2 regions of the Streptomyces sp. NPDC044064 genome follow, and region 2 is predicted to be linked to the other one. Evidence: riboswitches for the same ligand, from Rfam matches in the RefSeq annotation. Region 2 holds a riboswitch; the other holds the start of a gene.
What was found. Region 2 has a riboswitch for glycine ahead of gcvT (glycine cleavage system aminomethyltransferase GcvT). Riboswitches for the same ligand answer to the same signal wherever they lie in the genome.
Positions count from the first base shown of each region.

Region 1: linked by a shared signal. The riboswitch ahead of gcvP (aminomethyl-transferring glycine dehydrogenase) and the one ahead of gcvT (glycine cleavage system aminomethyltransferase GcvT) in region 2 are both predicted to bind glycine.

Region 1 covers NZ_JBWKFN010000062.1:3,468-11,463, forward strand. Annotated here, with positions in the region: gene gcvP (aminomethyl-transferring glycine dehydrogenase) at 1-1,958, opposite strand, end outside; glycine riboswitch at 2,131-2,225, opposite strand; gene AC07DS_RS45925 (PRC-barrel domain-containing protein) at 2,345-2,716, shown strand; gene AC07DS_RS45930 (DNA polymerase IV) at 2,638-4,092, opposite strand; gene AC07DS_RS45935 (MerR family transcriptional regulator) at 4,146-4,826, opposite strand; gene AC07DS_RS45940 (bifunctional nuclease family protein) at 5,089-5,562, opposite strand; gene ftsR (transcriptional regulator FtsR) at 5,647-6,384, opposite strand; gene AC07DS_RS45950 (FHA domain-containing protein) at 6,424-7,239, opposite strand; gene AC07DS_RS45955 (DUF881 domain-containing protein) at 7,430-7,996, opposite strand, start outside.
Region 2 covers NZ_JBWKFN010000024.1:107,129-115,124, forward strand. Annotated here, with positions in the region: gene AC07DS_RS32755 (enhanced serine sensitivity protein SseB C-terminal domain-containing protein) at 191-958, opposite strand; gene AC07DS_RS32760 (enhanced serine sensitivity protein SseB) at 1,127-1,918, opposite strand; gene AC07DS_RS32765 (AAA family ATPase) at 1,992-2,660, opposite strand; glycine riboswitch at 2,839-2,936, shown strand; glycine riboswitch at 2,937-3,049, shown strand; gene gcvT (glycine cleavage system aminomethyltransferase GcvT) at 3,088-4,206, shown strand; gene gcvH (glycine cleavage system protein GcvH) at 4,322-4,699, shown strand; gene glyA (serine hydroxymethyltransferase) at 4,714-5,994, shown strand; gene AC07DS_RS32785 (L-serine ammonia-lyase) at 6,108-7,475, shown strand; gene AC07DS_RS32790 (phosphatidylinositol-specific phospholipase C domain-containing protein) at 7,656-7,996, shown strand, end outside.

The DNA.
Region 1 (7,996 bases), on a different contig from region 2:
GTGATCATCAGGACCGCCAGCTGGTCGCGGTATTGCTCGATCTTGGCCCGGAGGTCCTCGACGTCGATCTCGCCGTCCTCGGCGGTCTTCACGACGACGACCTTCATGCCGGCCATCACCGCGCTGGCGGCGTTGGTGCCGTGCGCGGAGGACGGGATCAGGCAGACGGTGCGCTGCTCGTCGCCGTTGGCCCGGTGGTAGCCGCGAACGGCCAGCAGACCGGCCAGCTCGCCCTGCGAACCGGCGTTCGGCTGGAGCGAGACCTTGTCGTAGCCGGTGACCTCGGCGAGACGCTCCTCCAGCTCGCGGATGAGCGTGAGGTAGCCCTCGGCCTGCTCGGCGGGCGCGAAGGGGTGCAGCTGGCCGAACTCGGGCCAGGTGACGGGCTCCATCTCGGTGGTCGCGTTGAGCTTCATGGTGCAGGAGCCCAGCGGGATCATGCCGCGGTCGAGCGCGTAGTCGCGGTCGGCCAGCTTGCGCAGGTAGCGCAGCATGGCGGTCTCGGAGCGGTGCTCGTGGAAGACCGGGTGGGTCAGGAAGTCGTCGCTGCGCAGCAGCGCCTGGGGCACGGAGTCCGCGGCCGTCACGTCCAGCGCCTCGATGTCGCCCTCGACACCGAAGGCGGACCAGACGGCGGCCAGCTGGGCCCGGTCGGTGGTCTCGTCACAGGCGAGGGAGACGTGGTCGGCGTCCACGAGACGCAGGTTGACCCCGTTCTCCAGGGCGGCGGCGGCCACCTCGGCGGCCTTGCCGGGCACGCGCGCGGTGAGGGTGTCGAAGTAGGCGCCGTGAACGATCTCGACACCGCCGGCCTTCAGACCCTCGGCGAGGATCGTGGCGTAGCGGTGGGTACGGCGGGCGATGGCGCGCAGCCCCTCGGGGCCGTGGTAGACGGCGTACATGCCGGCCATCACGGCGAGCAGCACCTGCGCGGTGCAGATGTTGCTCGTGGCCTTCTCACGGCGGATGTGCTGCTCACGGGTCTGCAGCGCGAGGCGGTAGGCCCTGTTGCCGTCGGCGTCGACGGAGACGCCGACCAGACGGCCGGGCAGGCTGCGCGCGAACTTCTCGTGCACCGCCATGTAGCCCGCGTGCGGCCCGCCGAAGCCCATCGGCACACCGAAGCGCTGGGTCGTGCCGACGGCGATGTCCGCACCCAGTTCACCCGGCGAGGTCAGCAGGGTGAGGGCCAGCAGGTCGGCGGAGACGGTGACGAGGGCTCCCAGCTCGTGCGCCTGGTCGATGACCGGCTTGATGTCGCGCACGGCACCGGAGGCGCCCGGGTACTGGATCAGCACGCCGTTGATCTCGCGCGCGGCGATGTCGGCCGGGATGCCGTCGCTGAGGTCGGCGACGACGACCTCGACACCGGTCGGCTCGGCACGCGTCTCGATGACGGCGATGGTCTGCGGCAGCGCGTCCGCGTCGACCAGGAACAGGCCCTTCTTGTTCTTGCCCATGCGCCGGGCCAGCGACATCGCCTCGGCGGCGGCCGTGCCCTCGTCCAGGAGAGAGGCGCCGGACGTGGGCAGACCGGTGAGGTCGGCGACCATCGTCTGGAAGTTCAGCAGCGCCTCGAGGCGGCCCTGCGAGATCTCCGGCTGGTACGGCGTGTAGGCCGTGTACCAGGCCGGGTTCTCCATGACGTTGCGCAGGATGACCGGCGGGGTGAAGGTCCCGTAGTACCCGAGCCCGATCATCGAGCCGAGCACCTGGTTGCGGTCGGCGAGCGAGCGGAGCTCGGCGAGCACCTCGGCCTCGGTACGGGCACCCGGCAGATCGAGCGCGTCGGCGTTCTTGATCACATCCGGCACCGCGGCGGCGGTGAGCTCGTCGAGCGAGCCGTAACCGACGTGCGCGAGCATCTTGGCCCGCGCCTCCTGGTCGGGTCCGATGTGGCGCTGTTCGAAGGGGATGCCCGCTTCGAGCTCGGAGAGCGGAGTGCGATGGGCGGTCATTGCGGAGGCCTCCTGGTCAGACGCGACCTTCGAGGGGCACCACGGCGGTTGCCCCGACGGCCTCCCCCTCTGTCATCAAAACCTGAGAGCTTCACCGGGCGCCCGAGGGTCCCGGCTTTCACCGTCGGTGAGGGCGGGAGCCGTCGACACCCGCCCTGCTTTCCAGAGTGACCTCGTCCGTGCGGTACGTGAGCCTGAGAGATTCCGGGGAGGATTTGCTCCTTCGGCGCCTCCGAGGTGGTCGGAGGACTCTCCCGCACGGGGTCAGCAGCCGCTGTCAGCCTACCAGCGAGGTCAACGCATGGGCCCTCGAGTGGCCGCCTCCTTGAATGTGCTCTTTTGTAGTGCTTACGGATGAGTTGCGACCAAGTGGAGGGAGAGGGACCGTGCAGACCGAAATCGATCCGCGCAACCTGATCGGCCGCAAGGCGTTCGACCGCAATGGCACCAAGATCGGCACCATCGACGAGGTGTACCTCGACGATGCCACGGGCGTGCCCGAGTGGGCGGCCATACGCACCGGCCTGTTCTCCCGGGACGCCTTCGTCCCCCTGGAGCCCAGCGAACTGGTGGAGGGCTCCCTCCGGGTCCCCTTCGACCGCGCGCTCATCAAGGACGCCCCCGACTTCGGCGTGGGCCGCCACCTCTCCCCCGAACAGGAACTCCAGCTCTACCACCACTACGGCCTGGACGCGGCCGCACCTCCCTCGGTACCGGACCACGACTTCGGCAAGCTGGCGGGCACGGAAGAGGTCTGATCCCCGGCCGGGGGCAGGTGGGCGACGCCGGTTCCCGCAACCAACGGCAACGGCTCGGCCGGCTCCAGCGCAGGATCGTCGACGAAGAACGTACGGACCCGCCCCGGCTCGGACTGTGGTGTCTCGAAGCGGACAGTGACCCGCCCCAGGCCGCTGCCCTGCACCCAGCCGTGCCCGTACTCGGCGTGCCGCACGTCGTAGCCGGCACGCCACTGCCGCTCGGCGGGCTCCGGGCGCTCCTCCACGGCGTCGGGCAGGGCCTCCTCCGACGCCTCCGCTGCCGCGGCCGCGTCCCGCTCGCCGGCCGCGGCCTGCGCGAACAGGTCCTCCTGGGTGTAGTCGGCGAGCCCCGAGACGCCCACGCCCAGCAGCCGTACCCCACCCGTGGTGTCCACGGACTCCAGCAGCCGCGCGGCCGCCTCCCTGATCACCGCCGGATCGTCGGTGGGGCCGCGGAGCGTCTCGGAGCGGGTCAGCGTAGAGAAGTCGTACCGCCGGACCTTCAGCACGATGGTCCGCCCGGACAGCCCGGCCCCCCGCAGCCGCACCACGCACCGGTCGGCGAGCCGCTGCACCTCCAGTCCGACCCGCAGCCGGTCATGGATGTCCACGTCGTAGGTGTCCTCGACCGACACCGACTTGGTCTCCCGCTCGGCCACCACGGGCCGGTCGTCGTGCGCCAGCGCCATGGCGTACAGCGCGTGCCCGTGCGCCTTGCCGAGCATCCGGACGAGTTCGTCCTCGCCCGCCTCGGCCAGTTCCTCCACGGTCGTGATCCCGGCCCGCCGCAGATGGTCCCCGGTCGCCGGCCCGACCCCGGGCAGCGTCCGCACCGACATGGGGCCCAGCAGCGCCCGCTCGGTCCCGGGCTCGATCAGCACGAGCCCGTCGGGCTTGGCCTGCTCCGAGGCGATCTTCGCGAGCATCTTGGAGGCGGCCAGCCCCACCGACCCGGTCAGCCCCGTGACCGTCCGGATGTCCGCCCGCAGCTTCGTCCCGGCCAGCCGCGCCGAGGCCTCGTCCCAGGCCGCTGCCCCGGCCTCCAGATCGACGAACGCCTCGTCCAGGCTCAGTGGCTCCACCAGCGGCGACAGCGCCCGCAGCAGCGCCATGACCTGCTCGCTGACCGACTTGTACAGGGCGAAGCGCGGCACGAGATACGCGGCGTTCGGCGCCAGCCTGCGGGCCTGGGCCATCGGCATCGCCGAGTGGACCCCGAAGACCCGGGCCTCGTACGACGCGGTGGCCACCACTCCGCGCGGTCCGAGTCCACCCACGACGACGGCCTTCCCGCGCAGGCTCGGCTTGGACGCCTGCTCCACCGAGGCGAAGAAGGCATCCATGTCGAGATGCAGGATCGTGGGCGCGTTTCTCACATCTCCGATGCTGCACCACGCCACTGACAACGCGGACCCCCGAAGGGGCGCCGTCAGACCGCCCGGTTGCGGCGCCTGGCCAGCTCGTCCGCCGGGTTGTTGCCGACCAGGGTCTCCCCGGTGTCGATGCGCTCGCCGTGCAGTTGGGAGAGCGCGCTTTCCACGTCCCGCCAGACCACACCGACGGCGATGCCGAAGATCCCCTGACCGCCCTGGAGCAGGGCGTGGACCTCGTCGGGCGAGGTGCACTCGTAGACCGTGGCGCCGTCGCTCATGAGCGTCATCCGCTCCAGGTCACGGAAACCGCGTTCCCGGAGGTGCTGTACGGCCGTACGGATGTTCTGCAGCGAGACCCCGGTGTCCAGGAACCGCTTGACGATCTTCAGTACGACGACGTCCCGGAAGCTGTACAGGCGCTGCGTGCCCGAGCCGTACGCGGGCCGCACGCTCGGCTCGACGAGGCCGGTGCGGGCCCAGTAGTCGAGCTGCCGATAGGTGATTCCGGCGGCCGCGCAGGCGGTGGGCCCGCGATAGCCGATCTCTTCGGACGCCATGGACGTCGCCCCTCCGCCGTCGGGCACCACCGTCGGTCGTTGTGAGGCGCGGTCGACCGCGCTGCCGGGCTGGGGGTACCCCCTGTCCGAACGCAGCTGAGAACCCGGGGGAGGGTACGGACCGCTCTCCCCGAGTCGTCCGGGGGCACCCCCAGCCGTACCGTCGCCGCTGATTCTCACGCCGACCTCCGTCCTTGACCTGCCTTCTCGACGGTAGGCAGTCACCAGGGGTGCGTCAACGATCGCCACACTCGGCACGCCGAGTGATAATCACCCTAGGAGTGGTTTCCCGTGCCCCACCGCGGGGAAAGGCTAGCCGAATGCTCCGGCGGTGGGCCGTAGGACGCTCTCAATGGCCGGTGGCAATTGCCACGGCGCCGGGGCCCGGCGAACCGCCGACCGGCCGGTCAAAGACCCGCGGGCCGCCCGGCCGGCCCCCGTCTCACTGGCTGCTGGTGCCGAAGTCCTCGGGCGAGATCTGGTCGAGGAACTCGCGGAACTTCTCCACCTCGTCCTCCTGCTCGTCCGGGATCGCGATGCCGGCGTCGTCCAGCACCGTGTCACTGCCGTAGATCGGCGTTCCGGTGCGCAGTGCGAGCGCTATGGCGTCCGAGGGACGCGCGCTCACCTCCACCCCGCTGGCGAAGACCAGCTCCGCGTAGAAGACGCCCTCACGCAGATCCGTGATGCGTACTTCGGTCAGCTCCTGGCCGACGGCCTCCAGCACGTCCTTGAACAGGTCGTGGGTCAGCGGTCGCGCGGGGGCCATGCCCTGCTGGGCGAAGGCGATCGCCGTCGCCTCCCCCGGCCCGATCCAGATGGGGAGGTAACGGTCGCCCCCCACTTCGCGCAGGAGCACGATCGGTTGGTTCGAGGGCATTTCCACCCGGACACCTACGACATCGAGCTCGTTCACACAGCAACCCTAGGCCGTGCCCGGGACGTTTGGGTAGTCGGGCCGGGAACAGGTGCCCGATCCGGACCCTGGAACCCACGCCGCTCAGGGCAGCCGGACACCCAGAGCGATCTGCACCAGCGCGCCGTGCAGCTTCACCGTGAGCGCCGCCAGCTCCTTCGCCCGGGCCTCGGCATGAGCCCTGGTCTGCGGGTTGCGGTGGCGCTTGAGAGGGGCCACCACCTGGTCCACGAGCCCCGCCTCGCGGTCGGCGGCGGCCTTCATCACCCGAAGGTGGCGCGGCTCGATCCCGAACCGCCCCAGCTCGGCGATCAGCGAGGCCACGGTGACGGCCTCGGAGTCGTACGCCCCGTCCTCCAGTGGGGCGATGAGCCCGTACGACTCCCACTCCTCGAGGTCGCCCTCGGCGATGTCGGCGGCCGCCAGCAGCGCGGCCCGCCCGATCCGGGCGACCGTGGGCCGCTCGAGCGGCTCCAGCACGTCCTCGCCGGTGCGCTGGCGCCCGACCAGGGGCAACTGGACGGCCTCGCCCCGCTCCATGGCGTCCAGGTGCTCGCGGATCACCTTGAGCGGCAGATAGTGGTCCCGCTGCATCCTCAGGACATGCGCGAGGCGCTCGACGTCACCGGCACTGAACTTCCGGTACCCCGAAGGGGTCCGCTGCGGCTCGACGAGGCCCTCCGACTCCAGGAAGCGGATCTTGGAGATGGTGACCTCGGGGAACTCGTCACGCAGTGCGTTCAGCACCGCGCCGATGCTCATCAGCCCACTGCCCGCGGCGGCGGTACCGCTTCGGGCACCGCCGCTCGGTGTTTGAAGCATGGACCTTCCCTGGGGTCCCCCCGGACGGAGTCCGGGGGGTCAGATGCCCTGCCGGCTCGAGTAGAAGACCAGCCGGTACTTGCCGATCTGCACCTCGTCACCGTTCGACAGAGCGACCTGGTCGATCCGCTCGCGGTTGACGTACGTGCCGTTCAGACTGCCCACGTCGGCCACCGTGAACGAGCCGTCCGGGGAGCGCCGGAACTCCACGTGCCGACGCGAGACCGTCACGTCGTCCAGGAAGATGTCGCTCTGCGGGTGACGGCCGGCCGTGGTCAGGTCGCTGTCCAGCAGGAAGCGGCTGCCCGAATTCGGACCCCGGCGCACCACCAGCAGCGCCGAGCCCATCGGCAGGGCGTCGACCGCGGCCTGCGCCTCGGGCGAGAGCATCGGCATGGCCGTCTGGCCGGTCACCTCGGCGTCGTAGGCCTCGAGACCGGAGATGGAGATCGTGGACGTGGTCTCGGACGCGCGCTCCGGCGCCACACCGGGCCGCAGCGGCGCACCGCAGTTGGAACAGAAGCGGGCGTTCTCCGCGTTGCGGTTACCGCACCTCGTACAGACCAGGACCGACATGGACGGATCCTCCGCAGGGGCGTTGGACGCATACGGGTCGGAGGCAAACCCTCCACCCGCACTTGAGGTTGACGGTTGCCCGAAACCTATGCCGCCGGACTGGGCAGGGTCAACAGACGCCGCGCCCTGACCTCCGGAAATGTCACCGCCCGGACCAGCGACCTGGTCACGGAACAGCGGGCGCTGGCCCTCTGCGTCAGGCTGTGCGCGATGACGAGCGGTCGCGTTGTCGCTACCCTCTCGCGCGCTCTTGCCGAACAACTTCGCAAACAACTTCACGGGCGATTCCCCTTGACCGAAACAGACCCGCCCGTGGGGCAGGACGAACCCTGATTGCCTACACCGGCCGACCCGGACACCCTCACAACGTCCGTATCCACCAGACAGTTTCCACCACGCGCCACTCCTTCGGTGCGCCGACCCCCCGCAACCTCATGCCCCTGCCGGACGTCCCCCATGCACCACCGGTTCACTGGGAGGACGACCGAGCGTAGTCAGGCTGCTTCGCCTGTCGCAAGGCGTCCACGACGATCTTGCTCGATCGCTCGACGGTCGCCGTGGCCTGCTCCTTCTCCAGCGTCTGCACCACGCCTCCAGGAATGTTCAGCGCCGGCTCGAGATCCTGCGGCTTGCCGATGACCTTGAAACGATAGGGAGCGTTGATCTTGTTCCCGTCGACGCTCACGGTCTTTCCGGAGTCGGTGAAGTAGCTGCCCGCGACCACCCGTACTCCGTCGACCTCGATCGCCTCCGCGCCGGCCGCGCGCAACTCCTGGATCGTGTCGAGCAGCATGTCCGCCTTGACCGTCCCCTTCGTGTCCTCGATCGTCATCGTGATGCCGGGACCCTGCGCGGCCACGGTGCCCGCCAGAATGCCGAGTTGTCTCTCCTTCTCGGCGGTCTGCCGGCGCGCCTCCGCGGCCTGGTCGGAACTGCTCTGCAGCTCCTGGCGCTGCTTCTCGAGTCCCTGCTTCTCGTCCTCAAGACGCTGAGTACGGTCATCCAGTTCATCGAGGATGCGAACAAGATCTTCCTG
Region 2 (7,996 bases):
CCGTGATACGGCCATGGGGGTTCCGTTATCCGAACCTACGGAACCGACCCGCGAACGCTCTCACCACACCCGATGACCGGTCGGACGTCGCCCTCGACCCGTCGCGCACACGCTCGGGCCGGGACGCCCGACGCAGGTGACGGGCATCCCGAAGGACAGGGAACGCCCCGGTGGGGCGGGGTGGCGGCGCTCAGTAGGCGCCGTGCACGGGCGGATATCCGTAGCCGGCAGCCGGGGCCTGCTGCTGGGGCTGCGGGGCGGCCGCGTGGGCCTCACGGTCGTAGAACGGGCGGGCGCTGGCCCGCATCCACATCACGACCGGGTCGTAGTCGTCGGTCATGGCGACCGTGGACACCGGCAGCCCGTCCGGGACCGCGCCGACCGACTGCTGCATCATCGCGCGCACCGAGTCCACCGCGGCCGGCGAGGTGTCGTACACGTCCAGGCCGATGGCGAGGTAGGGCGCCCCGAGCGCGGGCTGCACCCAGGCGCGGCGCAGGGAGCGCAGGGCCGGGGTGCGGTGGGCGTTCTGCGCGAGCAGGGCGTAGAACTGCGAGATCTCGATGCCGGGTTCGGACAGCCGCAGGGGGCCGGCCGGCTGACGGTCCAGGCCGGTGGCGATGCGGCGCAGGTCCAGCCAGGGGATGCCGACGCCGCCGCCCTGGGCGTGCGGGTTGAGCCAGAGCCCGAAGTGGTCGGGATAGAGGGTGCGGGCCACGTCCAGTCCGTCGACCACCTCGTAGGAGCGGTTCCAGCCGCTCGCCGAGAGCTCCTGGGCGGAGGTCACACAGGGGGCGTAGCTGAAGCCCTCGACCTCCATGTTTCCGTACTGGGCGTCGGGCGAGCCGGCCTGGCCGTGCCACAGGAGCATCCAGATCTGGCCGGAGGAGGGGGTGGCGAGGGCGCGCAGCAGTGCCTCGTAGGCGTCGTAGCGCCCGGGGGTGACCTGGCGCAGCATGTGCTCGACGCTGCCGCTTGGGCTCGCGCTCACCTGTCTTGCCCTTCTTGTGGAGTGCCCCGCATGTGGAGACAGCTTAAGCGCCCAGTAGCTCGGGGCCTTGTGTCCGTTCGCGGGTGCGGGTACGTGGTGGGTTCTCGCGCAGTTCCCCGCGCCCTTCAGGTGGTTTCAGTGCCCGGACTGGTAGAAGGGGCGCACGTTCGCCCGGAGCCAGTCGGCCACCGGGTCCTGGGCCACGTCGAGGAGGACCAGGTTGACGGGCCACTTGACCGGGACTTTGCCGAGAGCCTTGCCGAGGGCGTCCAGGGGGAGGGCTCGCAGATCGCCTTCCCACTGGGAGAGTTCCACGCCCACGAACATGACGGGGTCGCCCGTCTCGATGGCGGCGAGGCAGCGGCGGGCGGTGACGACCACGCCGGTCGCGGTGAACTCCGCGGAGGCGGCGGCCAGGAAGTCGACCGGGTCGTCCTGCCAGTCGGGCTCGAAGAGGCGGACCCGGCCGCCGGAACCGGGGCCGTCCAGCGGGGTGCGGCCCGCGCGGCACAGCTCGGCCACCGCCTCGGGCGGCAGCGGGACGCCGACCACGCCGTCGGGGTTGACGGCGATGCCGACCTGCGGGGGCAGGCCGCGGGCGAACTCCACCGCCGGGGCGACGGTGTACGACATGTGGGGGCCGGCCGCCTGGCGGAGCTGCTCCTCGGAGCTGAAGACCGGGACGTACACCTGGCCCTCGATCTCCATCGTGGGCAGGTCCAGGGGGCCGCTCTGCGGGCCGCCGCCGTTCGGCAGGGGGATCCAGAGGAAGCTCCGGCCCAGCACCTCGATGATCCGGCCGCCCGCGGAGGGTATGCCGAGGGAGGCCGAGAGCACCTCCTCCAGCTCGTTGCCGGGCCAACCGCCGTGCGGGTGGGGGTGCGTCTGTGCCGGGAAGTCCGCGGGAATGTCCGCCGGGAAGTCCATCTGCCTACCGCCTGCTGGGAACCATGCTGTGGAGCAAAAGGCTAGCGGGTGCCTGTGACGGCGACCGGTCCGATCAGCCGGTGAAGGCTATGCGGTGCAGGACGTCCGCCGCGTCCCGGTCCAGCAGCACCGCGGAGCCGCAGTCGGCGGGCAGCTCGCCGCGCTCCACCGCGCGCAGCAGCCGGGCGGTCGTACGGCGGTGGCGGCCGAAGGCGTACCGGGACACGCCGCGGCCGCGCTCGCGCTGGCCCCGACGGGCGGTGCCGGGGGTGACGTCGAGAAGGAGCAGGTGCAGGGTGCCGCCGCGGCGGCGGGCCTCGCGGGCCAGCCAGGAGCGCACCCAGGACTGGGTGCCGCAGTCGTGCACGACGACTCCCTCGCCGGTGCGCAGGGCCCGGCGCAGTCCGGCGTAGTGGGCGAGGCGGACCAGCGGGCGGTAGAGCGCGTAGGGAAGGAAGCGGGGCATGCGGTCGTCCCAGCGGTCACGGGCGTCCTGGGAGTCGATGCGGTGACCGGGGACCGCGCGGTGCATCAGCGTGGACTTGCCGCTGCCGGGCAGGCCGGTGATCACCACCAGGTCGCCGGGCCCGAAGAGCAGGGCGTGCGGGCTGCGGCCCCCGCGCTCGCGCAGGTCGCGGACGACCGGGGCCGGGCGGTCGGCGCAGCGCTCGCGGGCCGGGGCGGAGGGCTGCCCGGGCACCGCGATGCCGGTGGTGGTGGCGTAGGCCGAGGTCCTGTTCACCGTGATCGTCCTCCCCTGTGTGCTTGGCAATCCCATGCCCATCACATGTAAAGAGAAGGTAATGCGCCGCGTCCAGTGGTTCGGTGCGCGTACTGCCACAGGTCGGTTACAGATGCGGGCCCTGACGGGTGGGGGCAAGGCGTGCAATGATGTGCCCGCCAACTGCATACCGGCCGCTTGAATCCGCGCGGGAGAGTTCCCAGCAGCCTTCGCTGGGACGCCGAAGGAGCAAGTCCCTCCCTTGAATCTCTCAGGCCCCGTTACCGCGCGGGCGAGGCACATCTGAAAAGCGGGCCGCTGTGTCAGTGGCTCCACCCAAGGTGCAAGCCGTGGTCGTCCCTGTGGCGGTCTCGGCGAACCTCTCAGGTTCCGATGACAGATGGGGAGGAACGACCTCGCCAGTCATGCCTTGGGAGACGACCGACCGATGAGCAGTACCGAACTCCGTCACACCGCGCTGGATGCCCTCCACCGCTCGCTCGGTGCGACGATGACCGACTTCGCGGGCTGGGACATGCCCCTGCGCTACGGCTCCGAGCGCGACGAGCACGTGGCCGTGCGCACCAGGGCCGGCCTCTTCGACCTGTCCCACATGGGCGAGATCACCGTGACCGGCGCCGAGGCGGCGGCCCTGCTGAACTTCGCCCTGGTCGGCAACATCGCCTCGGTCGGTGTCGGCCGCGCCCGCTACACCATGATCTGCCAGGCCGACGGCGGCATCCTGGACGACCTGATCGTCTACCGCCTCGCCGAGACCGAGTACATGGTCGTCGCCAACGCCTCCAACGCCCAGGTGGTGCTGGACGCGCTGACCGAGCGCGCCGAGGGCTTCGACGCCGAGGTGCGCGACGACCGTGACGCGTACGCGCTGATCGCCGTCCAGGGCCCCGAGTCCCCCGGCATCCTGAAGTCCCTCACGGACGCCGACCTGGACGGCCTGAAGTACTACGCGGGCCTGCCCGGCACGGTGGCCGGCGTCCCCGCACTGATCGCCCGCACCGGCTACACCGGCGAGGACGGCTTCGAGCTGTTCGTGAAGCCCGAGCACGCCGTGGAGCTGTGGCAGGCGCTGACCAAGGCCGGCGAGGGCGTCGGCCTGGTGGCCTGCGGCCTGTCCTGCCGGGACACGCTGCGCCTGGAGGCGGGCATGCCGCTGTACGGGCACGAGCTGACCACGTCCCTGACCCCGTTCGACGCCGGGCTCGGCCGGGTGGTCAAGTTCGAGAAGGAGGGCGACTTCGTGGGCCGCGAGGCGCTCACCGAGGCCGCCGCCAAGGCCGAGCAGAACCCGCCGCGGGTGCTCGTCGGTCTGATCGCCGAGGGCCGCCGCGTGCCGCGCGCCGGGTACTCCGTCGTCGTGGGCGGCGAGGTGATCGGCGAGGTGACCTCCGGCGCCCCCTCTCCCACCCTGGGCAAGCCCATCGCCATCGCGTACGTCGACGCGGCGCACGCTGCGCCGGGCACCGAGGGCGTCGGTGTGGACATCCGCGGGAGCCACGAGCCGTACGAGGTCGTGGCGCTGCCGTTCTACAAGCGCCAGAAGTAGACACTGAGCGCGGTCCGTCCCAAGGACGTGACGCTGCGCACATTCACCTGCTCCTCAGCAGTCCCAGCAGTCCCCCATTCATCAGCACTCCCGCGCGTACAGGAGAATTCAGGCCATGAGCAACCCCCAGCAGCTGCGCTACAGCAAGGAGCACGAGTGGCTGTCGGCCGCCGAGGACGGCGTGTCGACGGTCGGCATCACGGAGCACGCGGCCAACGCGCTCGGCGATGTCGTCTTCGTCCAGCTCCCGGAGGTCGGTGACACGGTGTCCGCGGGCGAGTCCTGCGGTGAGCTGGAGTCGACCAAGTCGGTCAGCGACCTGTACGCCCCCGTGACCGGTGAGATCACCGAGGTCAACCAGGACGTCGTCGACGACCCGTCGCTGGTCAACTCGGCCCCCTTCGAGGGCGGCTGGCTGTTCAAGGTACGCATCACGGACGAGCCGGCCGAGCTGCTCTCCGCCGACGAGTACACCGCCTTCACCGCCGGCTGAGGAGTCGTAGCCGTATGACTGTCCTGAACACGCCCCTGCACGAGCTGGACCCGGAGATCGCCGCCGCGGTCGACGCCGAGCTGAACCGCCAGCAGTCGACCCTGGAGATGATCGCCTCCGAGAACTTCGCACCGCTCGCGGTGATGGAGGCCCAGGGCTCGGTCCTCACCAACAAGTACGCCGAGGGCTACCCGGGCCGCCGCTACTACGGCGGCTGCGAGCACGTCGACGTCGCCGAGCAGATCGCCATCGACCGGATCAAGGAGCTGTTCGGCGCCGAGTACGCCAACGTGCAGCCCCACTCCGGCGCCTCCGCGAACCAGGCGGCCCTGTTCGCGCTGGCCCAGCCCGGGGACACCATCCTCGGCCTGGACCTGGCGCACGGCGGCCACCTGACCCACGGGATGCGGCTGAACTTCTCCGGCAAGCAGTTCAACGTGGTCGCGTACCACGTGGACGTCGAGACCGGTCTGGTCGACATGGCCGAGGTCGAGCGCCTGGCCAAGGAGCACCGCCCCAAGGTGATCATCGCGGGCTGGTCGGCATACCCGCGCCAGCTGGACTTCGCCGAGTTCCGCCGGATCGCCGACGAGGTCGAGGCCTACCTGTGGGTCGACATGGCGCACTTCGCGGGCCTGGTCGCCGCCGGTCTCCACCCGAACCCGGTCGAGTACGCGGACGTGGTCACCTCCACGACCCACAAGACGCTCGGCGGCCCGCGCGGCGGCATCATCCTCGCGAAGCAGGCCTTCGCGAAGAAGCTGAACTCGTCCGTCTTCCCGGGCTTCCAGGGCGGCCCCCTGGAGCACGTGATCGCGGCCAAGGCGGTCTCCTTCAAGGTCGCCGCCTCGGAGGACTTCAAGGAGCGCCAGCGCCGTACGGTGGAGGGCGCCCGGATCCTCGCCGAACGGCTGACCGCGGCCGACGCCCGCGAGGCCGGTGTGAACGTCCTGTCCGGCGGCACCGACGTGCACCTGATCCTGGTGGACCTGCGCGAGTCCGAGCTGGACGGCCAGCAGGCCGAGGACCGCCTCCACGAGGTCGGCATCACGGTCAACCGCAACGCCGTCCCGAACGACCCGCGCCCCCCGATGGTCACGTCGGGTCTGCGGATCGGCACGCCCGCCCTGGCGACCCGCGGCTTCACGGCCGAGGACTTCGCCGAGGTCGCGGACGTGATCGCCGAGGCACTGAAGGCGCCTTCCCCCTTCGGTGAGGCCGAGGCGGAGGCCCTGAAGGCCCGGGTCAAGGCCCTGGCCGACAAGCACCCGCTGTACCCCGGTCTGAACAAGTAAGTCCGAAGTACCCCGGCACCGCGCACACTGGACACAGAAGACGCGCGCGGTGCCGGGCGGTGCCCACCCCGCACCACACCCTGAGCACCACCCCCCGTATTGAGGAGTTCCCCGTGGCCATCTCGGTCTTCGACCTGTTCTCGATCGGCATCGGCCCGTCCAGCTCCCACACGGTCGGCCCGATGCGTGCGGCGCGCATGTTCGCCCGGCGACTGCGCAACGAGGACGTGCTGGAATCCGTCACGTCGATACGCTCCGAGCTGTACGGCTCACTCGGCGCGACCGGCCACGGCCACGGCACGCCCAAGGCGGTGCTGCTCGGCCTGGAGGGCGCCTCGCCGCGCACGGTGGACGTGGAGAACGCGGACCAGCGGGTGGAGGACATCAAGGCGACCAAGCGGCTGAGCCTGCTCGGCGAGCACGAGATCGCGTTCGACTTCGGCGCCGACCTGAAGCTGCACCGCCGCAAGGCGCTCCCGTACCACGCCAACGGCATGACGCTGTGGGCGTACGACGCCGCGGGCACGGAACTGCTCTCCAAGACGTACTACTCGGTCGGCGGCGGCTTCGTCGTGGACGAGGACGCGGTCGGCGCGGACCGCATCGTGCTGGACGACACCGTCCTGAAGTACCCCTTCCGCACCGGCGACGAGCTGCTCCGCCTCACGAAGGAGACGGGTCTGTCGATCTCCTCGCTGATGCTGGAGAACGAGCGGGCCTGGCGCACGGAGGAGGAGATCCGGACCGGCCTGCTGGAGATCTGGCGCGTGATGCGCGAGTGCGTGCAGCGCGGCATGTCCCGCGAGGGCATCCTGCCCGGCGGTCTGAAGGTCCGCCGCCGCGCGTCCGTCACGGCCCGCCAGCTGCGCGCCGAGGGCGACCCGCTGGCGCACGCCATGGAGTGGCTCACGCTCTACGCGATGGCCGTGAACGAGGAGAACGCGGCGGGCGGCCGCGTGGTCACGGCCCCCACGAACGGCGCGGCCGGCATCATCCCGGCGGTCCTGCACTACTACATCAACTTCGTGCCCGGCGCCGACGAGGACGGCGTGGTCCGCTTCCTCCTGGCCGCCGGTGCGATCGGCATGCTCTTCAAGGAGAACGCGTCCATCTCCGGCGCCGAGGTCGGCTGCCAGGGCGAGGTCGGCTCCGCCTGCTCGATGGCTGCCGGCGCCCTCGCCGAGGTCCTCGGCGGCAGCCCGGAGCAGGTCGAGAACGCGGCCGAGATCGGCATGGAGCACAACCTCGGCCTCACCTGCGACCCCGTCGGCGGTCTGGTCCAGATCCCCTGCATCGAGCGCAACGGCATGGCCGCGGTGAAGGCGGTCACGGCCGCGAAGATGGCGATGCGCGGCGACGGCTCCCACAAGGTGTCCCTGGACAAGGTCATCAAGACCATGAAGGACACCGGCGCGGACATGAGCGTGAAGTACAAGGAGACGGCCCGGGGCGGACTGGCCGTCAACATCATCGAGTGCTGACCCCTCCCCCGCCGGCCGGCTCTCCCGCGTGACGTCCGGTTCCGGTTTCCACTGCCCGTGTTCAACTGCGCTTGAAAAACGCCCACTTCGCGAGGCCGATGTTCCTCCAGGGGCTACCGTTCAGTAACCGATCTCTCCTACGCTGCCGCCAACTCAGCGACAGCGAAGGGGAGTTCACACATGCGCGCGGTTCGTGTGGTGAGACGGGCAGGGGTGTTCCTGGGTGCCGCCGCCCTGCTGATGGCGGTGCCGGCGAGTGCCCATGGGGCGGAGCCGAAGTTCTCCGGGACGACGGCCATCGGGACGCACAACGCGTACGACAAGGCCAAGTACACCTACTTCGCACAGGCGTTGGACTCGGGCGCCTCGCTGCTCGAACTGGACGTGTACGTGGACAGCATCAGCCATCGCTGGCGCGTCAGTCACAGCAATCCGTTCGGCGACAACAACAACTGCGAGGCCGCGAAGACGCCGGGCGAGCTGTACAGCAAGAGCCGGAACCAGGATCTGGGCAGCTGCCT